Pontibacter liquoris: one gene and its partner. The protein of the gene in region 1 interacts with the protein of each later gene in a pairwise test. Links are inferred from orthologs where the notes say so. Each region holds a gene or a part of one and is shown on either strand. Other genes may lie near its edges.

Region 1 (11,549 bases):
CATGGCAGTGGGAGGCATCAAGCAAACGCCGGTTGTGCGTAACGGGGAGATCCGCATAGGCAACGTTATGAAAGTGACCTTGTCCTGCGACCACCGCGTGGTAGACGGCGCTGTCGGCTCTGCCTTCCTGCAAACGTTTAAGAACCTGCTGGAAAACCCGGTGCGCATCCTGGTGTAATCCTGCTGGCAAAGTATAAGTAAACAAAAAGCCCTTCCGGAAATGGAAGGGCTTTTTGTTTAAACCAGGGTGCATTCCATTACTTACCGGAAGTATACTTGCGGATGAGCGCCCGACTTTTGATTCCGGCTTCTTTCATGTCTTTTTCTTTCCAGCGGCCTGTATCGCGGGCCGTGGGCAACAGTACCGAACAGGTTTCATCTTTATCTGACACCGACCAGGTGATCCAGCTGATCTTGTTCTTTTCGGCCCAGTCTAGCCATTTTGTCCATTCCTCCATATTGATGGGCCCATCGCCGGAGGCTTCCATACCGGCTGATTCCGAAATAAAGATCGGAATGCCTTTGCCTAGCGCGTAATTGCACCGGTCGCGGAGCGCTTGTTTGTGGGTGGCGGCATAAAAATGCACGGTATACATCAGGTTATCAAAGCCAGTAAGCGGCGCATCAGCCACCAGGTGAATGTCCTGATCCCAGTGCGGGGAGCCCACCAGGATCACATTGTCGGGGTCTATGGCTCTGATGACGGCAATTATTTGTTCGGAATAAGCCTTCACTTCGTCCCAGCTTTCCTGGTCCGGCTCGTTGAAGATCTCGTAAATGACGTTCGGTTTATCGCCATACGTTTGGGCCATCTCTGTAAAAAAAGTCTTGGCTTCTTTCAGGTTGATGTTGTGGCTGTGCCAGTCGATGATCACATATACATCGTTTTGAATGGCGCCTTCTACAACCGCTTTGATTTTCTCTTTCGACCAGTCGGGTTTTTCCAGGTAGCCGTTTTTGGGTTCTATGCCCATGGCCGCCCGTACCACCGACACATTCCAGTCGTTGCGCAGCCATTTCACCGATGCGGAGTTATAAAAACGTGGCCAGAAATTATGCCAGCCATAGCTCATGCCCCGCAACACCACAGCATTCCCTTTTTCATCCGTCAGTTGCGTACCCGTAACCGACAGCTTGCCGTGATTCTTCACGGAATGTGCCGTCGCTGCCGTGGTGCTCCACAAAAGGAGCAAAGCGGCTACCAGTAGTTTTCCTTTCATATGTTTCTTCTTCAGTACCAAAGCATTAATTTATATATTCTAACTAGCATATTTATATTTGGCATGAATAAAATTGTAGTACCATGAAGTATAGCACGAAAGCGAGCTTCTGAAGCGTTGCTGGTTATACTTGCCCGTGCTTTTATAAAACAAATACTAGCATCCTTAGGCAGATTGCTGGCAGCAGGGCAAAGGCCGGCGTATGGACAATTTGGCACATCAGGCGGCTTTGGCTTTTTGTTTGAGATAGCTTGACTTACAAGACAGCAAGTATAACGTATAGCTGTATTCACCTGAGTAAAAAGACACACATGACCAAAATAAGATCAACCACCGTTTGCGGCATTTACCACAACGGTGAAGTAGCGCTTGGTGCTGATGGGCAGGCCACCATGGACAAGCACATTGCCAAGAGCAACGTTAAAAAGATCCGGAAGCTGCTGGATGGCAAAATAGTGACAGGTTTTGCCGGCTCCACTGCCGACGCGTTTACATTGCTGGAGCGTTTCGAAGAAAAGCTGAATGCCTACCAGAGCAACATGAAGCGCGCCGCCATTGAGCTGGCCAAGGATTGGCGCAAAGACCAGTACCTGCGCAAGCTGGAAGCCATGATGGTGGTTGCCAATAAAGAGGAACTGCTCATTATCTCTGGCACAGGCGATGTGCTGGAGCCCGATAACCAGATCGCGGCCATTGGTTCAGGAAGTATGTATGCCCATGCCGCCGCACTGGCACTCAAGAAACACGCGCCGCATTTATCGGCCGAGGAAATGGTGCGCGAAGCCCTCAACATTGCCGCCGACATCTGCATCTATACCAACCATAACCTCATCATTGAGAAGCCAGCCAAATAAGCAAAAAAGTTAATGAGTTAAAAGGTTAGAATGGGTAGGGGCCCGGGATCGGGTTCGTCTTCATGCTCAACCTTATAGCGGCAATTAACGAATAACGAACATTGAATAAGAAAATATATCTTACCTTTGCGGACCCATGTAACCCTGTAGCGGTTGCTTTAAGCTAATGAATATGGAAGTAACAAATTTTTTAAAGAAACACTACAAGCACTTTAACGCAGCCGCTTTGATAGATGCTGCCGAAGGATACAAAACGCACCTGAACGAAGGTGGTAAAATGATGATCACACTGGCCGGCGCTATGTCTACGGCAGAGCTGGGCATTATACTTGCCGAGATGATCCGCCAGGACAAAGTGCAGGCCATTACCTGTACCGGTGCTAACCTGGAAGAGGATATCTTTAACCTGGTGGCCCACGATTTTTATGAGCGCATTCCGCACTACCGCGACCTGACTCCGCAGGACGAGGAAGATTTGCTGAACCGCCACATGAACCGTGTAACTGATACCTGTATTCCGGAAGAAGAGGCCATGCGTCGCATTGAGCACACCGTGCTAAAATTCTGGGAAAAGGCCGATGCAGAGGGAAAAGCTTACTTCCCGCACGAGTTCTTCTACCAGATCCTGCTGAGCGGCGAACTGGAGCAGTACTACCAGATCGACCCGAAGAACAGCTGGATGCTGGAAGCGGCTAAAAAGAACTTGCCGATCTTTGTACCGGGTTGGGAAGATTCTACGCTGGGTAACATCTACTCCGGCCACGTGATCAGCGGCGATATCAAGAATGTGCATACCATGAAAACCGGTATCCAGTACATGATCGAGCTGGCCGATTTTTATACCAACAACGCGACGGACGAATCAAAGATCGGTTTCTTCCAGATCGGTGGCGGTATTGCCGGCGACTTCCCGATCTGCGTGGTGCCAATGCTGCACCAGGATCTGCAACGCACCAGCGTGCCGCTTTGGGGTTATTTCTGCCAGATATCTGATTCAACGACCAGCTATGGTTCTTACTCCGGCGCTGTGCCAAACGAAAAGATCACCTGGGGTAAGCTGGGCAAGGATACGCCTAAGTTCGTAATCGAGTCGGATGCTACTATTGTGGCGCCGCTTATTTTCGCTATCATCCTGGATATGTAATCCGGAATAGTTTATACTATAAAAGCCTGGGAAGTATACTTTCCAGGCTTTTGTGTTTTTAGTACGAGCTTGTGCTAATTTGTTTTAAAACTGTTAGCCACAACAGTTAGCACATCAGGCAGTCATATACTTGTAGTGCGCTCCTTTAGGCGATAAATTCGCGCCGGCCAAACCGAAATTCTTCTTCCTTCAAAAAATATTCGCCGCATTTCTGCAGGATGGTGAGGTTCTCAATCTTGATCTCCCAGTTAAAGTTAAACTGGCACAGGAACGACAGAACAGGGCCGAGCATTTCAGGGGTAGTATCGCCAAGGGCTAGTGAAATGTGAGGAAGCCAGAGATTAGGATTGTAGTATAAACCCATCTCGCTGCTCATTTCTGATATTTCACGGTGCAAGCGGGCATGCAGCTGGTTAATAGGAGGGGTGCGCAGCACAGGAATATAAACCACCGGACTCTGCCCCGGAAATACGCCAAGGCCGGTGGTCCGAACAGTAATAGAAGGTGTTTCCAGGCTTACCTGGTCCAGGTAATGCTTCAGCTCCTCCATATCGGGGACCTCGGCCGTGAGAAGCGTCAGGTGGGCATACGGCGTCATCTTCACGCCTGTTAAGCCAAATTTCTTTTCCAGGTGTCCGGTTAATTCCAATACCCGTTCGGAATGATCCTCATCTAAAAGCGAAGTGATCGCAATCATAAAAAATGTAGTGAGAGTGATTTAATAGCGGATGCCTGAAGTAGTATACGTTTGCTATGAAACGAGTTTAGCAGGCATTGGTTCACTTGCTTTACCTTTGCTATACTTGTTTGAGCCGGGTATACCAGCTCCTATACTGGCTCCAACAGGCTCCATCGGTTTAGCCCACAAGCTATTGTCCTAGAACGCATGGCCGCATACTTTAAAACAAACCAACTTCGGATTTCCGGATTTAAATTGAATTGCCTGCGACTTGGGTGTGTTAGTGTTGCGCGTATACTTTATAGCTGCCATAAAATTAAGTACCTTTACCCCTCGAATTAAGAACAGTATTACATGATTTCCATAAACAACCTCAGTTTCCATTTCGGTAGTCGCCCCATGTACGAGGATGCCAACCTCCACATCAAGCCTAAAGACAAGATCGGTTTGATCGGCCTGAACGGAACGGGCAAATCTACGCTGCTGCGCATTATTGTGGGCGAGTACAAACCGGATGGAGGCAGTATCCAGATGAGCAAAGAAACTACCATCGGTTTTCTGAACCAGGATCTGCTCAGTTATGAAACCCATGAAAGTATACTGTCGGTAGCCATGCAGGCCTTTGACGAGGCGCTGCAGCTGCAGCACCAGATTGATAAGGTGCTAGTAGAATTCGAAAATAATTTCCATGATGACCTGGTAGACCGGCTGGCTAACCTGCAGGAACGCTTCGAGGCGCTGGGTGGCTATACCATGCAAGCCAATGCCGAAGCCATACTGGAAGGCCTTGGCTTCAGCACCGAGGAGCTGCAGCAACCCCTGGCTTCTTTCTCGGGTGGCTGGCGCATGCGCGTAATGCTGGCCAAGATCCTCTTGCAGCAACCTTCGCTGCTGTTGCTCGATGAGCCAACCAACCACCTGGACCTGCCTTCTATTAAGTGGCTTGAATCATACCTGGAGCGTTTTGAAGGGGCTGTGGTGATCGTATCGCATGACAGGGAGTTTCTGGACCGCACCACTAATATGATTGTGGAGGTAGCCAACAGCAAGTTGAATGTGTATGCCGGCAATTATAGCTTTTATATAGAAGAAAAGGCGCTGCGCAACGAGATACAAAAAGGCGCTTATGAAAACCAGCAATCGCAGATACGGCAAGCAGAGCGTTTCATTGAGCGCTTCAAGGCTAAAGCCTCCAAAGCCAAGCAGGCGCAAAGCCGCCAAAAATTACTAGATAAGCTGGACCGCGTGGAGGAAGTAGCGCCTGAGTCGGCTAAGGTAAACTTCAGCTTTAAGTTCAGCATACAGCCCGGCCGCCACATTTTCCGCCTCGAGCACATGAGCAAGAGCTACGGCGATAAAATGATCTTCCGCGACACGAACGTGCACATCGAACGGGGTGATAAAATTGCGCTGGTAGGGGCAAACGGCAAAGGTAAATCCACGTTGCTGCGCATTATAGCGGGCTCCGAACTGATAAAAGGCAACCGCGAACTAGGCCACAACGTCATCATGTCGTTTTACGCCCAGCACCAGCTCGAATCACTCAACATAGAAAACGAGATACTGCAGGAGCTGCAGCAGGCCGGTTCCGGCAAAACAGAAATGGAACTGCGCACCATACTTGGCTCTTTCCTTTTTACAGGCGATGAAGCTTTTAAGAAGATCAAAGTGCTTTCAGGAGGGGAGAAGAGCCGGGTAGCCTTGGCGAAAACGCTTATCTCGCAGGCAAATTTTCTGATGCTTGATGAGCCGACCAACCACCTCGACATGCAATCGGTCAATATCCTGATCCAGGCACTGGAGCAGTATGAAGGCACCTTTGTGGTGATCTCGCACGACCGCTTCTTTGTAGAGAATGTGGCTACCAAGATCTGGTACATCGAGGATTTCCAATTGAAAGAGTACCCGGGCACCTACCACGAGTATGAGATGTTTCAGGAGCTGCGCGCCAAAGATGCCAAAAAAGTAACCCAGGCCGCTCCGGTAGTGCAAAAGCAGGTAGAAAAGCAGAAGCAGCCCCGCGAAAAGAGCGATCACGTGCAGCTAAACAACCAGCTAAAACAGGTGAACAGGCAGGTAAGCGATATAGAAAAGATCATCTCTAAACTGGAACAGGAACTTGCCCAGTATGAAGCCAAACTTGCCGACCCGAAAGTATACGGCAACGTCAGCCTATTAGAAGAAACTTCGCTTCAGTTCGAGGCTGTTCAGAAAGAACTGGCCACCCAACAGCAAAAATGGGAGGAGCTGATGATGGAAGTAGAAGAACTCGAATCAAAGCTGCAGGATTAATGCTCCTTTGCAGGCACTTCAGGTATATTCTAATGGTTATTACCCTGTGAGCTGAAAAGGATTGCCTTAGAAGGTATGCATGACAAAAAAGCCCCTAGCACTAAATGGCAGGGGCTTTTTTTATGTTTCTGCCACAGGCTAATCCCAACGTTCCATTGTGTGATAGATGTAAATGGAAAAAGAAAGGAGGCAGCTATAATTTAGAGTCAGGGCGATACGAAGTGTTTATACTTTAGTTCAGCTAAAGAACTGCCACGCAATTTTATTGAGAGTTTTTTGAATCCTATAGAATACAAGAAAAATGCTTTAAATAGCTTTAAAGGTCGTTTTTGCAATAGGCTAAGTATAAATATATCATATTTTCTATATAAGTTTGTTTATATATAAAAGTTGAGATACATTTGCACAATGTTAACAACAGGGGAGTAGCAATAAAACAAATCAAGGTTTTACTGGCACTTGCAAAAGAGGAGAGTAGCAGTTGAAGATTCCAGCGTGTTGAAAGGGAAATGGGTTAACGATCAGCAAAGTCACCTACAAACAACCATAACGAAGTATAGTATGAAATCTCTTTTAGCGAAGCTTTTCCTTTTTCTTTTTGTAGTTGTTTTAACCGCTTCCTGCCAGCAGCAGGGTACTTGCCCGGCTTATGCGCAGTATGCATTGAAAACAATGAAAAAGCCGCATTCCAAAGCGAATATGGCTCGCCGCTAACTTTTTACTGTCATTCTGCTAAAAAGCAAAGCCCTGACAATTTGGGGAAGTTCGTCAGGGCTTTATACTTTAACAGCAGGCATTACTTTAGGCGTTCTTTTTCTTTTTAGTGGCATAAGCGCCTAAAATGATCCCTCCGAGCGCCAGTGCACCGGCATAAATTTTATTCCGGTTCATGCTCAGCCAGAGTTCGGGGCTGAAATCCGCAGCTTCTGCTCCAAAGGTACCATGCGCGCCATGGTCGCCCGGGATGGGTTCCCACAGGTTATTAGGCCTGTTCGGATCTTCTGGTATATCGGTCTGCTGACCGTCAAAACCGGTTTTCGCCAGTACATAATCCGCGTACCACGGGGCGATTTTATTTCCGACAATCGCCTCAACGGTAGGGCAGCCAACAAATATCTCGCGCCGCCCGTCTTTTGCTGCAAATAAAATAGCTTCGGCTGCAACTTCCGGCTGATAAATCTTACCCATGGGTTTAGGCTTGTTGGGAAGGCGTGTTTTCACAAAGCTGAACTGGGTCGTGTTCATGGCCGGCAGCTGCACCATACTTAACTTTACTTTGCTTTTGTCGTGCAGCAGCTCTGTTTTGAGCGAATCAAAAAAGCCTTCTACGGCGTGTTTGGAACCACAGTAAGCCGATTGCAGCGGAATTCCCCTGTAAGCAAGCGCCGATCCGACGAGCACAATGGAACCACGGTCGCGGGGCAGCATACGCTTTAATGCTGCCAACGTGCCGTATACCTGGCCCAGGTACGTAACTTCGGTTACCCGTTTATATTCATCGGGCAGCATTTCCTTTACCGGGCTAAAGACACTGTTCATCGCATTATTCACCCAGATGTCAATCTCACCTAATTCTTCTTCAGTGCGGGCTGCCGCATTTTCCACTGCTTCCGCGTCGGCAACATCTACTAAAAAGTAAATGGCTTTGCGGCCTACAGCTTCTACTTCCTTCTTTGCTGCTTCCAAGCCTTCTTTACCGCGGGCCAGCATAGCCACGTCGTAGCCGTGTTTTGCAAAAAGGCGCACCGTAGCCCTTCCAAGTCCGGCAGAAGCACCTGTTACAACGACTACCCCCCGGCGTTGTGTTCTTTCTTGTGTATCCATGTCAGTGTTTGTTTTTCATAGTTTGCGTTGCAAATAAATTACTTGTTATGCGTACGCCTGCTTTTTGGTGTTAGTTGTAAACCCATTGAAAGCCCTGCAAAGCTGACTTTAGTTTATACCTAAAAAGCATGTTCTAAAACAATGGCTGGTAGAGCAAAAAGAGCTGCGCTATACTTTAGCGCAGCTCTTATTTTACTTTCGTAATTTCTATGTAAGCGTTACAGGGATGTACGCGCTCCCTCGTGCTGGTGTACCAGGTAGCGGGTCAGAATATCCCAATGGATCTGCTGCATTTGTGCCCAGCCGCCTTCGGCTACCAGTGTGTTAAGGATGGCGCGGTCGCCGGCTTCTTCGCCTTGGTTGTTGATCCCTTCGTTGCGGCCCAGCTCCGAAGCGATAAGAGTAGTGCCTTGTAGCTCCACCCGGAACGTGCTGCTGGCTTCTTTACTGAAAAAATGCTTCACTTCCTGTTGGTTTTCTGCGAGCTTTGCCGGCATTTTGCTGGGGTGCACGACAAAATCGGCCATGTTCTCTTCCTCATGTACATCGGTGACCTGTACCCAGTTATCAATGCTGGTGGCCGGTAATACGATCTCAATGTAATCGCCGATCTGTGGCTTGGTGCGACTTACTTTATTTCCCTCCGGGTCGTAGAGGGTAAAGGTTGATTCAAAACCGCTTATATTGGACCAGTCATTCACGGCAAACAACTTCTGCTTCGCGAGTTCAAACTGCTTGCGTGCCGTTGTAGCATCCGGATATTTGGTTTCGTTGGTATAGGTTTTATCTTTGGTTTCTTCGCCCTTCAGTACCTTTACCTCTTTTTTTATCTCATCTACTATTTTCTTCAGTCCCATACGTATCTCCTTTTTAGTTACCTGCTTACGTTTGGGGAGCGGCCGGCGTTGGTTTTTTCGCGCTGAAAAGCCTGCACAAGTATAAAGTTTAGTAAACTACCCGAAAAAGTTCTGAAAGGAAAGTCGGGCCCTTGGTGCAGAGTCAGGATAAGCGCTGAGCAGGGGTAAGCAGCGTTAATAGGCTTTGCGGAGCATATCGGCATATTTGTCGGGCAGCGGGCTAGCTTCTATTGCGCATAGCGATAGATGTATTTTCCTTCTTTCTCTTCGGGCAAGCTACGATGAAATGGCTTGTGCGTGTGTCCGAAGCACAAAATATCCGCATCAGCCTCTTTTAAAATCCGAAGCAAGCTTTTTTCATCGCGGTCTTCAAATAGGTACTCGTTTATCCGGCGGGGGCTGCCGTGTACCAGCATCAGGTTTAGCGGCCGGCCTGCTATATGAAAGCTTACCCGGATGTGGGCTGGTAGGGTTTGAAGGTAGCTGCGTTCCTGTGGCTGCACCTGTGCATTAGTATAAGCAATGGAAATACTTCCCATGGCCTTGTCTTCATCGGTTTTATAGGCACAGCCACAGGCATCGCTTGTGTTGCCTATCCCTTCATCGTAGTTACCGGCAATAGTGGGTATGCCCCTGCGGCGCATCTCGTTTATTACTTCGTTTGGCCAGCTATTATACCCCACCAAATCGCCGAGGCAGTAAATAGCATCCGGACGGTGTAATTCCATATCGGCAAACATGGCTTGCAATGCCGGAAGATTCGCGTGTACGTCAGAGAAGAGCGCGATGGTCATATGGGTATTTGGGTAAAAGGTTAAACAGGGTGGATTAAGGAAGTGGCGTGTTTTTTTTGGCAGTGGCAGGAAAAGGATAATATTTGCGGCGGAACCAGAAGGCCACATTCACCAGGGCGATCAGAGCAGGAACTTCAACCAGCGGACCTACCACACCGGCAAAAGCCTGCCCTGAGTTTAAGCCAAACACCGCAATGGCTACTGCAATGGCTAGCTCGAAATTATTACCCGCCGCTGTAAATGCTACTGAGGTGGTTTCGGCATAACTGGCGCCCGCTGCCTTGCCGGCGATAAAGCTTAGCAAAAACATCAGGGCAAAGTATAAAGCCAGGGGCAAGGCGATGCGCAAAACATCCAATGGAATTTGCACGATCAATCCGCCTTTTAAACTGAACATGATCACAATGGTAAATAGCAGCGAAATAAGCGTGATAGGGGAGATAGCCGGAATGAACTTGTTCTGGTACCATGCTTCTCCTTTTAGGGGCACCAGTATAAGCCGGCTAAGTATACCAGCCGCAAATGGGATTCCTAAATAGAACGCTACACTCTCAGCGATCACGCCTATCCTGATATCTACCATCGCGCCTTCGAACCCGAACAGGGGTGGAAGTATTGTGATGAACAACCAGGCATAGAAACTGTAAATGAATACTTGAAACACACTATTCAGCGCCACAAGTCCAGCGGCATATTCCCGGCTGCCCTCTGCCAGATCATTCCATACCAGTACCATTGCAATGCATCTGGCCAGGCCAATAAGGATGAGGCCCGTCATGTATGCGGGGTAATCGTGCAGAAAGGTAATGGCAAGTATAAACATCAGCAGCGGCCCCACCACCCAGTTGAGCACCAGCGACAGCGTGATTACTTTTACATTGCGGAACACGCGGGGAAGTAACCTATAGTTGACTTTGGCCAATGGCGGATACAACATCAGGATTAGCCCGATCGCAATGGGAATATTGGTCGTGCCACTGGAAAGCGAATGGATGTAGCCGGAACTACCGGGTATAAAATAACCAAGGCCTACGCCCAGCAGCATCGCCAGTAAGATCCAGAGTGTCAGGTAGCGGTCTAGGAAACTAAGTTCTTTGCGGTTATGCGCAGGGGTACAATGGTCCATAAATGGTGTCTGTTTATATCCGGTCATGGAATCTTACCTGGCGCAGGAATCCATGACCGTGCCGAACACAGCGTTAGAAAAGGTTATAAACCGGAGCGTATACTACAAGGCCTCTGGTTACAAACCCGTTTCTTACATTTTATACTTTATAGCTTAAGAGTTAGCAACAGCCGGGGGCGCAGCAGGCGCCTTCCAGGGGTTTGTCGCCATACACCGTGATACTGAAGATGCCTGTCTCGCTTTGGCGAAACTGTTGGATACCGGCTTCATCGAGGTAGTCTTTCAGGATTTCATCCGGCACGTGAATGGCTTTTTCTTTCTGCACAGTGATGTTTTCAAACCCTGCTTCTTGGATGATGCGCAGGTAAGCTTCTTTCTGAATCGCGCCAGATACACAGCCTGCATACATTTCGCTGGCCTGCACAATGCCCTGCGGCAGCTCACCCACCAGCACAACATCCGAAATACTGAAATGGCCGCCCGGCTTCAGCACCCGGAATGTTTCCGCAAAAGCTTTTTGTTTGTCGGGAACCAGGTTCAGAACACAGTTACTGATCACCACATCTACCCGGTTAGCTGCAAGCGGCAGGTGCTCGATCTCGCCCTGGCGGAATTCCACATTGTTAAATTGGAGCTTGTCGGCATTCTCGCGGGCTTTTGCAATCATGGCTTCCGTCATATCCACGCCAATGACCTTGCCGCTTTCGCCCACCAAGGCACGGGCCATAAAGCAGTCGTTGCCGGCGCCCGATCCCAGGT
Region 2 (11,870 bases), on another replicon or contig:
TAGTAAGGCGGAAAGCATTGCGGAGCTTGAGGTGCGGGTTTTCCGGCTCTGAATAAGAGATCTGTTCCAACAGATGATCTTCCTCCTCCAGCCACGACAAGCGCCCTTTTTCCGCTAACTGGCTTACCAGGCGTTGCATCACCTGGTGCAGGTAGATCACATCGATGGCGGCGTAGCGGAGTTGCTCTTCGGTAAGCGGGCGCTTGTTCCAGTTGCTGGACTGCTGCGACTTATCAATTTCCTTTTCAAACTCTTCCTTTAAAACCGTGGCCAGCGAGGAGCGTTCGTAGTTCAGCAGTTTTGCCGCTACATCGGTATCCAGCACGCCCTTGATGTTGCAGCCCATCTTATTGAGCAACATAATATCATTATTGGAGTGATGGATGATCTTGGTGATCGCCGGATTTTCCAGCACTGTGTAGAGCGGCGCCAGCGTGGTCAGCGTAAAGGGATCTATGATATAACAGGTGCCACTTTCGTCGGCAATTTGTATCAGGCACAGGTTGAAGCCATACGTAAAGCGGTTCTGGTCAAACTCAAGGTCCAGCGCCAGCACCTTATTCTGCTGCAGCACTTCCACGGTGCGCAGCAAAGCTTTGTCCGACTCAATGAGCTTAATGGCCATGCCGTCGTGCATTAGCGGTGTATTTTCCATTCCTAAAGTTAAAATGTTTACTGCACATAAGCACCCTCTGCACTTTATTCTTTTGTACTCTTCCCACGGCCCTATTCGTTCTGGTGGGCACAAAAAAAGTCTCTGCCCAGGCGGGCAGAGACTTAGGGAATGGTAATGTAAAAACTAGGTTATTCTACAGGAGGCTGCTCCTCTTTAATGTTGTCTATAACGCCATCGTTTACAGTAGAGTCCTGCACCACAGTCGTATCAGAATCCATGTTGCTATCCGTAGTAGTCGTATCTACCTGATCAGTGGATTCCATTGTATCAGATTCGGTTGCATTATTGTTATCGGTGCCACAAGCCGTAAATGCAAAAACTGCAAAGGCGGCAAAGGCTAATTTCCATGTCTTTTTCATAAGAATATCAATTTGTGTACAAATTAATTTTTGTACTCTTTATACTCCCATACGCGTCAGGTAACCCCCGGAAGGAAGTATAACTGTGTTTTTAGAAGTTAACGGTACTTATACTTACGTAAAGGGCCCTTAATTCGGGATGGAAGACATGCGCCGGGCAAACAAGTATAAAGTTATAGTAAAGGCAGGAGTTTACATAGTATAAAAATTTATAATTAAAGTCACAATATGTAACTTGATGATATGCTAAGCCGGGCCGGCAGTATGCCCCGTGAGTTAGCAGTAAATAATTTCGCATCACTTTATAAAATCAAAAGCTATGAAACAACCAATGTACCGCAGTATCTGGGCTTTCTCACTTGCCCTGTTTTTCCTTTCACTGTCTGGCTGCGACAGACTGGATGATGTTATTCCAGGAGGCGACAAGGACCACGCCAGAACTTATTACGGCCCTTCTACTACGGTAGGGGATGGCTATGCCAAAGCCTGGGTTAAGCTGGACAAGGATGGAAAACCGGAAGCGATCGGGATGAACGTATCGGTAAAGGCAGTGGAAAGCCTGGCCAAGCAGCCGGATGCCATGTTTACGCTGCCCTTACCGGAGCAGGGTGCTAAAACGCCTTTTAAAACCATCTCGCTGGATTGGAACAGCATGGGGCACCCGGAAGTATACTTTGTCCCTCACTTTGATGTTCACTTTTACATGATCTCCGATGAAGAAAGGGCGAAGATCACCGGGGGGCCGCAGGAGAATACGGACAGCTTTAAAAAGAACTACATGCCAGAAAACTACTCCTCCGGCATGTTTGCCGTGCCGAATATGGGCGTGCACTGGGAAGACTTGCATGAACCGCAGCACAATGGCGGCGAATTTACAAGAACCTTTATCTATGGCGCAAATAACAACAAGGTGATCTTTTTTGAGCCCATGGTAGCCGTTACCTACCTGCAGCAGTTAGCACCTAACGCCGTGATGAAGATGGATGTGGCCCAAGCCCCAAAAGTGCAGAAGTCCGGCTATTATCCGTTAACCTATACTATTGTGCATAATACAGCAGCCAAGGAGTATAGCGTATCGTTAACCGACCTACGCTATAGAAAAGCAAAGTAAGTATAGCCATAAGTAAAAGAGCCCCTGCATACAGCAAAGTATGCAGGGGCTCTTTTATGAAATAGGCAGGCTACCGGGAAGCGCTGGCGCTATTGGTGCCGGAAAGCGAAGCGTCGCGCTTTGCTTTAAACTCGGTCCCTTCTTTCCATTCAGGATATTTCGGGGTATTTGCCACTCGCAGGCCAACCCGGAAAAAGAGCTGCAGGTCCTCCACGGCGCCGTCCAGGTTCCAGTCGTCCCGCACCTCGTCGCTTACTTTGTGGTAATCTTTGGCTGTATAGTTTTCCTGCCATTTCTTCACATAATCGGCAGGCTGGTTGCGGGCCACTACCCCCGATTCGGCATACAGGGCCGGAACGCCCTGCTTGGCAAACTCGAAATGATCGGAGCGGTAAAAAGAGCCGTTCTCCGGTGAAGACTCCGGCACAATGTGGCGCTTCTGTGATTTTGCTTCCTGCGCCAGCACGTCTTCCAGCGTAGAGTTTCCATAGCCGATCACGGTCACATCCTCTGTCGGGCCATAGGCATTCAGCACATCCATGTTGATATCGGCCAGTGTTTTATTCAGCGGGTACAGCGGGTTAGTGGCGTAATACTTAGAGCCCAGCAATCCTTTTTCCTCGCCGGTTACTGCCAGAAACAGGATGGAGCGCTTAGGCTTCTGAGGCAGCTTGGTGAATGCTTCGGCCAGTTCAAGCAGGCCGGCAGTGCCGCTGGCGTTGTCCAGGGCCCCGTTGTATACCTGATCGCCTTTCAGGGAAGGATCTTTGCCCAGGTGGTCCCAATGGGCAGAATAAACCACATACTCCTCTTTCAGTTTTGGATCAGCGCCTTCGAGCTTGGCAATCACATTGCGGGACTGGATCTCACGCAGCTTGTTTTTAATACTGAAGTTGGCTTTGGCATTTAGCGGCACAGGTTTAAAGTCCTTTTGAAGGGCAGCCTGCTTCAACTGCGCAAAGTTCTTGCCGGCCGCTGTGAAAAGCTGCTGTGCCTTATCCGTAGTGATCCATGCCTCCACTTTGGCGCGATCCATGTTTTTGTTAGGGTTATTGATATCGAAGTTCTCCCGGCTGTGGCTCCCTGAGATCACCTCATAGGGATAGCCGGCCGGGCCCGTTTCATGAATGATGATTGCGGCAGCCGCGCCTTTCTGGGCAGCAATCTCATACTTGTAGGTCCAACGGCCATAGTAGGTCATGGCTTTGCCACCGAAGATGGTGCTGTCCAGTTGCCCTGCATTGCCGGGAGCGGGTACCGGCGGGTCATTGATCAGCATGACGATTGTCTTGCCTTTCACGTCCACATCTTTGTAATCGTCCCAGCCATACTCAGGTGCTACAATGCCATAGCCCACAAACACCATATCGGAGTTCGTTACGTCGATGCTGGGAACAAAACGCCTGGTGAGCGCTACGTAATCTGTGGGGAAGGTAAGGCTGATTGTTTTGCCGCCCGCCTCGAACGATGCCTTGGGCTGCGGGGTAAAACCAACCATGGGTACGTTCTGCACATAGGTGCCATCAGGGTTGCCAGGCTGCAGGCCCAGTTGTTTAAACTGGCGGGTAAGGTAGTTAACCGTCGAATCCTCGCCTGCACTACCCGGTGCCCGGCCTTCAAAGGCATCAGAGGCCAGCACTTTGGTGCGCTTTAAAAGATCCGCAGCCGTTATACTTTGTAACGCGGGCTTTAAAACAGTGCTGGCGACCGTTGTGGTTGCTGCTGCTTCGTCGTTGGTATCGGCTACCTGGCGGGCGCTTTCGTTGCAGCCTATTGCCAGCAGGCCCAGCAGGGTGAGCAGCGGAAGGTTATTTTTCATAGAGCATACTTGTTTAGTCTTGCTGAAGATAAGAACAATTCCCGGACCTGCTGCGCAGGGGCAAACAAGCCACTGCAACCGGCACATGCCGGCAGCAGCTTCAGGACATCCCATCTTATACGTGGAGGCGGTGTGCGGGTATGGCACGGGTAAAAGCCCAGTTTGTTCCGATGATCTTTTACCTGCCGCAAGGGCAGGTAGTTTTCATAACTTGGAGAGGCGGCGCAAAAGGAACATTCTAAGCTTTTACTGGTGCATTAAATACGGTAATAAATGCGTGTCATGGTGTTTTCATAGGGGTCGTAGCCCGGGCGTTTATGGCTAAAGCGGTCATCGAGCAGCTTCAGGTTTTTAATTTTGCTGAACAGAAAACAGCGCCATACTCCTTTTATACCTGTCTCTGCCGTGTTGCTTGTTTGCCAGGCATGCAGGCAGTCTTCGCCATTTTTGTTACAACCCAGCAGGTGTGGCTCTACAATGCAGCTTTCAGCATCATAGTCGAACGCAACAAGTAGCCTTGCTCCAATTGCATTCGATAACTCTTCCAACAGGTAACTATACATAAGTATAAATGGTTAGTCAACAGGAACATCCGCCTACGATTTGAGCACATCGTGCTGGTAAGATCACTTAAGAGTAAGTTAAAGATAGTATGTTGCGGCAGCATTAAACAGGAAACCAAACGTATGAAAGTAACATGCCTTTTTAGCTGATTAGGCCTCCTGCAGCGCAAGTAAACTTAGTATATACAGCGTGAAAGTGTATTGTGTGTTATTTCATACCTAACAAAAGTAACATGGCAGTTATTTTGAAAATGAGGCGATGGCATAACAATGCAGCTTAAAATGCGTTGGCCTGCTGCTGCTCCTGCCTGGCAGAGCGGATTACTTGAGCAGGTAGGAACCTGCGTAGGCAGGTATAATTTCAGCAGGCGATTACGTACACTTTAAGCAAGATGCCCGTTAAGCAAGTAGGTAGCACAGCAGAAGTAGTACCCAATTGGTTGCTATAGTCTTGTTTTTAAGGGTTATTTGCGTATGCGAATACATGAAATTTGATTTGTAAGAAATACTACTAACTTTGCCTTTACACACAGTCGTAATACCTATGGATAAATATAGCTATATCGCCAACGCGCACGGCGACTACATTGATAAGCTGTACAAAGCTTATCAGCAGGATCCGGAATCAGTTGATTTCGGGTGGCGCAAGTTTTTTGAGGGATTTGATTTCTCGGCCGCCTATAACGGCAACGGCCACGAAGCAGCACCAGCGGCAGCTCCTGCTCCGGCCAAAGGCGCGGAAGCCACAGGCGAGTCAGCGAAAGAAGTAGCGGTGCGTAACCTGATCCACGCTTACCGCACCCGTGGCCACCTGCGCTCCAAAACCAACCCGGTGCGTATGCGCAAAGATCGCCGTGCAAGATTAGACCTGGCCGATTTCGGCTTATCAGAAGCAGACCTGGACACCGTGTTCCAGGTAGGCGATGTGATCGGTATCGGGGCGGCTACGCTGCGTGATATTGTTGCTTCGCTGCAAAAGATCTACGAAGGTCCGATTGGGTTTGAGTACATGTACATCCGCGACCCGGAGGTATTGGAGTGGTTCAAGCAGAAAGTGGAAACCGAGTCGCTGAACTTTAACCCCTCCATCGACTTTAAGAAGCGCATTCTCTACAAGCTGAACGAAGCCGTGGTGTTCGAGAATTTCCTGCACACCAAGTTTCTGGGCCAGAAACGCTTTTCACTCGAAGGGGGCGAAACAACCATTCCCGCGCTGGATGCCATCATCGACCGCGGCGCTGAACTGGGCGTAGAGGAAGTGGTGATCGGGATGGCACACCGTGGCCGCCTCAACGTGCTGGCCAACATCATGGGCAAAACCTATGAGCAGATCTTCTCTGAATTTGAAGGCACCGCCGTTCCGGACCTAACCATGGGCGATGGCGACGTGAAATACCACATGGGCTACTCTTCGGAAGTAGTGACGCCATCGGGCCACAAAGTTAATCTGAAACTGGCGCCCAACCCCTCGCACCTCGAGGCGGTAAACCCGGTAGTAGAAGGGTTTGTGCGTGCTAAAATCGATACGCTTTATAACAAAGATGCCGATAAAATATTACCCATCCTTATACATGGCGATGCTGCCCTGGCAGGGCAGGGTATTGTGTATGAGGTAACGCAGATGTCGAATCTGGAGGGGTACAACACGGGCGGTACGATCCACTTTGTGATCAACAACCAGGTAGGCTTTACCACCGATTTTGAAGATGCCCGTTCTTCTATCTATTGTACGGATGTGGCCAAAGTTATTGATGCGCCGGTGCTGCACGTAAACGGCGACGATCCGGAGGCCGTGGTGTTTGCTATGCGCATGGCCATGGAATACCGTCAGCGCTACAACAACGATTTCTTCATTGACATGGTGTGCTACCGCCGCCATGGCCACAACGAGTCGGATGAGCCGAAGTTTACCCAGCCGCAACTTTATAACCTGATCTCCAAGCACGCTAACCCGCGCGAAGTATACAACAAGGAGCTCATCAGCCGCGGCGAGGTAGATGCCGAGCTGGCCAACAACATGGACAAGGAGTTCCGGCAACTGCTGCAGGACCGCCTTGACATGGTAAAGCAGAAGCCGCTGCCTTATAACTACCAGTCGATGGAAATAGAGTGGCAGTCGCTGCGCCGTTCCACGCCGGAAGATTTCAACCAGTCGCCTGAAACCGGCGTGCCGCTACAGGTGATAGAGCAGGTGGGCCAGGCGCTGACCACGTTGCCGCAGGGCTTCAAACCGCTGAAGCAGATCGAGAAACTGCTGAAAGAGCGCAAAGACATGTTCTTTGAAACAAAGCAGCTCAACTGGGCAGCCGGCGAGTTGCTGGCTTACGGTTCGGTGCTGTTAGACGGCCATATCGTTCGCTTCTCGGGCCAGGATGTGCAGCGGGGTACTTTCTCGCACCGCCATGCCGTGTTGCACGATGCCGTGACCAGCGCTCCTTATAACAACCTGAACCACATGGCCGAGAAGCAGGGCTCGTTTGAGATCTACAACTCGCTTTTGTCGGAGTATGGTGTGCTGGGCTTTGAGTTTGGGTATGCCATGGCAAACCCCAATGCGCTGGTTATCTGGGAAGCCCAGTTCGGCGACTTTGCCAACGGCGCTCAGGTCATGATCGACCAGTTCATCACAGCTACCGAATCGAAGTGGCAGCGTATGAACGGCCTGGTGATGCTGCTGCCACATGGCTACGAAGGCCAAGGGCCTGAGCACTCGAATGCCCGTCCGGAGCGCTTCCTGCAGCTGGCTGCCGAGAACAACATCTTTGTGACCTACATTACCACACCGGCAAACTTCTTCCACTTTATGCGTCGCCAGCTCGCGCTGCCGTTCCGCAAGCCGGCAGTTAACATGTCGCCAAAGTCGTTGCTGCGTCATCCGCTGGTGGTTTCTCCGGTAGAAGACTTTACGTCCGGAAGCTTTAAAGAAGTGATCGGAGATGATTATGCAGTTGCCAAATCAGTAACGAAAGTGTTGCTGTGCACCGGCAAAGTATACTTCGATCTGCTGGAAGAGCAGCAGAAAAACAAGCGCAAGGACGTGGCCATCATACGCCTCGAGCAGCTGGCACCTTTCCCGCAGGTGCAGCTGGAGGCAGAACTGCGCAAATATCCTAACGCCAAAGTTTACTGGGTACAGGAAGAGCCTGCCAACATGGGCGCCTGGACGTACATCCTGCGCCTGATGCGTAAGAGCATAGAAGACGTAGTAGCCCGTAAAGCCAGTGCCTCGCCTGCTACCGGTTACATGAAAGTGCATGTAAAAGAGCAGCAGGATATTGTGGACAGAGCATTTGCTGTTTAATCAGAAGTTAAAAATTAGACATTATATAGGAGGGAAGCCATCCAAAGGCAAGTCTTTCATGGTCTCCCTTCTTTATAATTCGTAATTCATAATTCGTAATTCCTAATTGAATAAAATATGAGCTTAGAAGTAAAAGTGCCTGCTGTGGGTGAGTCGATCACCGAGGTAACCATAGCCCAGTGGCTAAAGAAAGACGGCGACCGCGTGGAGATGGATGAGGTGATTGCGGAACTGGAATCTGATAAAGCCACGTTCGAACTGCCCGCCGAAGCTGCAGGAATTTTACGCATTGTAGCCCAGGAAGGCGACACAGTGGATGTGGGGGCTATTATCTGCCGCATCGAAGACAATGGCGCTGCCACCAGCCCAGCCGCTCCCGCAGCTGCTGCCCAGGCATCAGCTCCTGCTGCTCCGGCAGCGGCCGAGCCTGCCCAAGCATCTGCCACGCCAAGCGGTGCCGGCGAGGCCGTGGAAATGAAAGTGCCGACTGTAGGCGAATCGATTACAGAAGTTACCATTGCCAACTGGCTCAAACAAGATGGTGACCATGTAGCCATGGATGAAGTGATCGCGGAGCTGGAGTCTGATAAAGCTACCTTCGAGCTGCCGGCAGAAGCGGCTGGTACCCTGCAGATCGTAGCCAAACAAGGCGATACAATTGAGATCGGTGCCACCATTTGCCGCATACTGCCAGGTGCAGGCGCAGTGCAGGCAAACGCACAGGCTGCTGCCAAGCAGGAGGCGGCTACCCAGCAGGTAGCCGCTGCGCAGCCAGCCGCCGCTACGTCTGGTGCCCAGACTTATGCTTCCGGTACGCCATCGCCGGCGGCCGGTAAGATCCTTTCCGAGAAAGGCATTAACCCCGCTCAGGTACAGGGCACAGGCCGTGATGGCCGCATCACCAAAGAAGATGCCCAGGGCGCGCAGGCCAGACCGGTTGCACAGCCAGCTGCCGCAGCTCCTACTAAACAAGAGGCTGCTGCCCCAGCTGTAGCCGGCGAGCGCAACCAGCGCCGCGAGAAAATGAGCTCGCTGCGCAAAACCGTTTCCCGCCGCCTGGTGCAGGTGAAAAACGAAACGGCCATGCTCACCACCTTCAACGAGGTAGACATGAAGCCGATCATGGACATCCGCGCCAAGTATAAAGACAAGTTCAAGGAGAAGCACGAGGTAGGCTTAGGCTTTATGTCGTTCTTCACCAAGGCGTGTACTGTAGCCCTGCAGGAGTGGCCGGCCGTCAATGCGCAGATCGATGGCAATGACATGATTTTTAATGATTTCTGCGATATTTCCATTGCCGTGTCGTCACCTAAAGGCCTGGTGGTACCGGTTATCCGTAACGCCGAGCAACTGACGCTGGATGGCATCGAAAAAGAAGTAGTGCGCCTTGCCAAAAAAGCCCGCGATGGCAAGTTGTCGATCGAGGAGATGACGGGCGGTACCTTCACTATCACCAATGGTGGTGTGTTCGGTTCCATGATGTCTACGCCGATCATCAACGCGCCGCAGTCGGCTATACTTGGTATGCACAACATCGTGCAGCGCCCGGTTGCCATCAACGGACAAGTAGAGATCCGCCCGATGATGTACCTGGCCCTGTCTTATGACCACCGCATCATCGACGGCCGTGAGTCGGTAAGCTTCCTGGTGCGTGTGAAGGAGCTCATCGAAGATCCGATGCGCTTGTTATTAGGCGTCTAAGCTAAATTATGAATTAGAAATTAGAAATTAGAAATTGTGCGGGAGGAGAAGAAGGAGAATGTCATTTGCGACAAGAGCTATGCTTTTGCCCTTCGTGTAATCAAGCTTTATAAATTCTTAACAGGAGAACATAAAGAGTTTGTACTTGCAAAGCAACTGCTACGAAGTGGTACTTCCATTGGGGCAAATGTAGAGGAAGCCATTGCTGCAAGTTCTAAAGCTGATTTCATTCATAAATTAAACATAGCCGCAAAAGAGGCTAGGGAAACCTCATACTGGCTGCGCCTGCTTAAGGACAGCCAGTACATTCCCGAAAATGCGTTTGATTCCACACATGAGGATTGCATGCAGTTAAGAAAGATCATCAGCAAAATCCTTATCACAATGAAGTCAAACTCATAATTTCTAATTTTTAATTTCTAATTTGAAAGAAATGAAATACGATGTAACCGTAATCGGTTCTGGTCCTGGGGGCTACGTGGCAGCGATCCGTTGCGCGCAGCTGGGCCTGAAAACTGCAATCATAGAGAAGTATAACGTGCTGGGCGGCACCTGCCTTAACGTGGGCTGTATCCCGTCCAAAGCGCTGCTCGATTCGTCGGAGCATTTTCACAATGCCGCGCATTCCTTTAAGGAGCACGGCATCGAGCTGGAAAACCTGCAGGTGAACATGGAGCAGATGATCACGCGCAAAGCAGGCGTGGTAAAGTCGAACAACGATGGCATTGCGTTCCTGATGAAGAAGAACAAGATCGATACCTACTTCGGCCTGGGATCTTTTGTGAACAAGAACACGATCAAAATCACCGACGCCGAAGGCAAAGAGCAGCAGATCGAAACAGACAGAACTATCATCGCAACGGGTTCCAAGCCAACCTCCTTGCCGTTCCTGCCTGTTGATAAAAAGCGCATCATTACGTCTACAGAGGCGCTGACACTCACCGAGGTTCCGAAAAACCTGATCATTATCGGGGGTGGTGTGATCGGCCTGGAGCTGGGTTCGGTGTATGCACGCCTGGGAGCAAAAGTACAGGTGATAGAGTACATGGATTCCATCATCCCGACCATGGACCGCGCCCTGGGCAAAGAGCTGATGCGCATCCTCAAGAAAACACTGGGCTTTGAGTTCTTTATGAGCCACAAAGTGACTGGCGCTACCAACGAAGGCGAAACAGTAAAAGTAACAGCCGAGAATCCGAAAGGTGAGGCTGTGACGTTCGAAGGCGACTATGTGCTAGTATCGGTGGGCCGCAAGCCCTACACCGAAGGCCTGGGCCTGGAGAACGCCGGCGTGCAGATGGGCGAGCGCGGCATGATTGCCGTGAACGATCACCTGGAAACCAACGTACCCGGCATTTTCGCCATCGGCGACGTGATCCGTGGAGCGATGCTGGCGCACAAAGCCGAAGAAGAAGGCGTGCTGGTAGCCGAGTATATGGTGGGGCAGAAGCCGCATATCAATTATAACCTGATCCCAGGGGTGGTGTATACCTGGCCGGAAGTGGCTGGCGTAGGCTTTACCGAAGAGCAGCTGAAGGAGCAGGGCCGCGCTTACAAAACCGGTTCGTTTCCGTTCAAAGCTTCGGGCCGTGCCAAGGCATCCGGCGATACGGATGGCTTTGTGAAAGTGCTGGCCGACCAGGCGACCGATGAGATTCTGGGCGTGCACATGATCGGCCCGCGCATTGCCGACCTGATCGCAGAGGCAGTAACGGCCATGGAGTTCCGGGCTTCTGCCGAAGACGTAGCCCGCATGAGCCACGCGCACCCGACCTACGCCGAAGCCATGAAAGAAGCGTGTCTGGCAGCCACCGAGAATCGCGCCATCCATATATAAGCGGCTATTCACGAGCTATACATGCAGCGCCACCCTCCAACAGGGTGGCGCTGTTTGTTTTTATACCTCCCAAAGTATGGCCTGGCAGGTGCGCGTTTCTGATGCCTGGTTCAAAGCTGCGCGCAGGCCTGTAAGTTGCTGTGACTCTTTGAGTAGCCACAGCTGATGAACTGCCTTTTATACTTGCAACAGCCTCTGTATGACCTCTAAAAAATATTTATACTAAAATAGTTGGTATTTCTGAATCATTATATACATTTGTAGTGTACTAGATAACTAATACACCACACGAATAAAACTATGATAAAACTATCAGACATTCACTTCAGGTATAAAAAGAAGAAGCCGCTCTTCGATAACCTGAATCTAACCCTGCAGCCGGGTTTTATCTATGGCCTGCTGGGAAAAAACGGTGCCGGCAAGTCATCGTTGCTCAAACACATCAGCGGCTTGCTTTACCCCGACAGCGGCCACTGTAATGTGTTTGGGTATGAGGCATCGGC

Evidence for each region.
Region 2: the proteins of abc-f (region 1) and LWL52_RS20420 interact in binary tests that used the Escherichia coli proteins (3 or more experiments, as listed by UniProt). The link is inferred for Pontibacter liquoris from one-to-one orthologs.

What each region holds. Positions count from the first base shown.
Region 1 is NZ_JALEBG010000001.1:1,880,399-1,891,947, forward strand. What follows is about bases 3,757-6,720. They hold abc-f (ribosomal protection-like ABC-F family protein), read left to right. Parts: upstream 3,757-4,251; coding sequence 4,252-6,189; downstream 6,190-6,720. Other genes in these bases: LWL52_RS07820 (2'-5' RNA ligase family protein), read right to left, coding at 3,757-3,915; LWL52_RS07830 (hypothetical protein), read left to right, coding at 6,649-6,720. Outside these bases: LWL52_RS07800 (pyruvate dehydrogenase complex dihydrolipoamide acetyltransferase), read left to right, coding at 1-178; LWL52_RS07805 (glycoside hydrolase family 5 protein), read right to left, coding at 258-1,220; ATP-dependent protease subunit HslV, read left to right, coding at 1,532-2,074; LWL52_RS07815 (deoxyhypusine synthase family protein), read left to right, coding at 2,247-3,218; more of LWL52_RS07820, read right to left, coding at 3,364-3,756; more of LWL52_RS07830, read left to right, coding at 6,721-6,903; LWL52_RS07835 (SDR family oxidoreductase), read right to left, coding at 6,991-8,013; LWL52_RS07840 (hypothetical protein), read right to left, coding at 8,232-8,870; LWL52_RS07845 (metallophosphoesterase family protein), read right to left, coding at 9,098-9,664; arsB (ACR3 family arsenite efflux transporter), read right to left, coding at 9,699-10,817; LWL52_RS07855 (arsenite methyltransferase), read right to left, coding at 10,951-11,549. UniProt on the Escherichia coli protein: Genetic data indicate it may be involved in ribosome assembly or function.
Region 2 is NZ_JALEBG010000003.1:793,083-804,952, reverse strand. What follows is about bases 4,745-8,029. They hold LWL52_RS20420 (2-oxoglutarate dehydrogenase E1 component), read left to right. Parts: upstream 4,745-5,072; coding sequence 5,073-7,829; downstream 7,830-8,029. Other genes in these bases: odhB (2-oxoglutarate dehydrogenase complex dihydrolipoyllysine-residue succinyltransferase), read left to right, coding at 7,947-8,029. In the rest of the region: LWL52_RS20445 (ribonuclease D), read right to left, coding at 1-655; LWL52_RS20440 (hypothetical protein), read right to left, coding at 805-1,035; LWL52_RS20435 (DUF5602 domain-containing protein), read left to right, coding at 1,355-2,146; LWL52_RS20430 (M28 family metallopeptidase), read right to left, coding at 2,217-3,965; LWL52_RS20425 (WYL domain-containing protein), read right to left, coding at 4,223-4,528; more of odhB, read left to right, coding at 8,030-9,530; LWL52_RS20410 (four helix bundle protein), read left to right, coding at 9,567-9,932; lpdA (dihydrolipoyl dehydrogenase), read left to right, coding at 9,964-11,367; LWL52_RS20400 (ABC transporter ATP-binding protein), read left to right, coding at 11,668-11,870. UniProt on the Escherichia coli protein: E1 component of the 2-oxoglutarate dehydrogenase (OGDH) complex which catalyzes the decarboxylation of 2-oxoglutarate, the first step in the conversion of 2-oxoglutarate to succinyl-CoA and CO(2).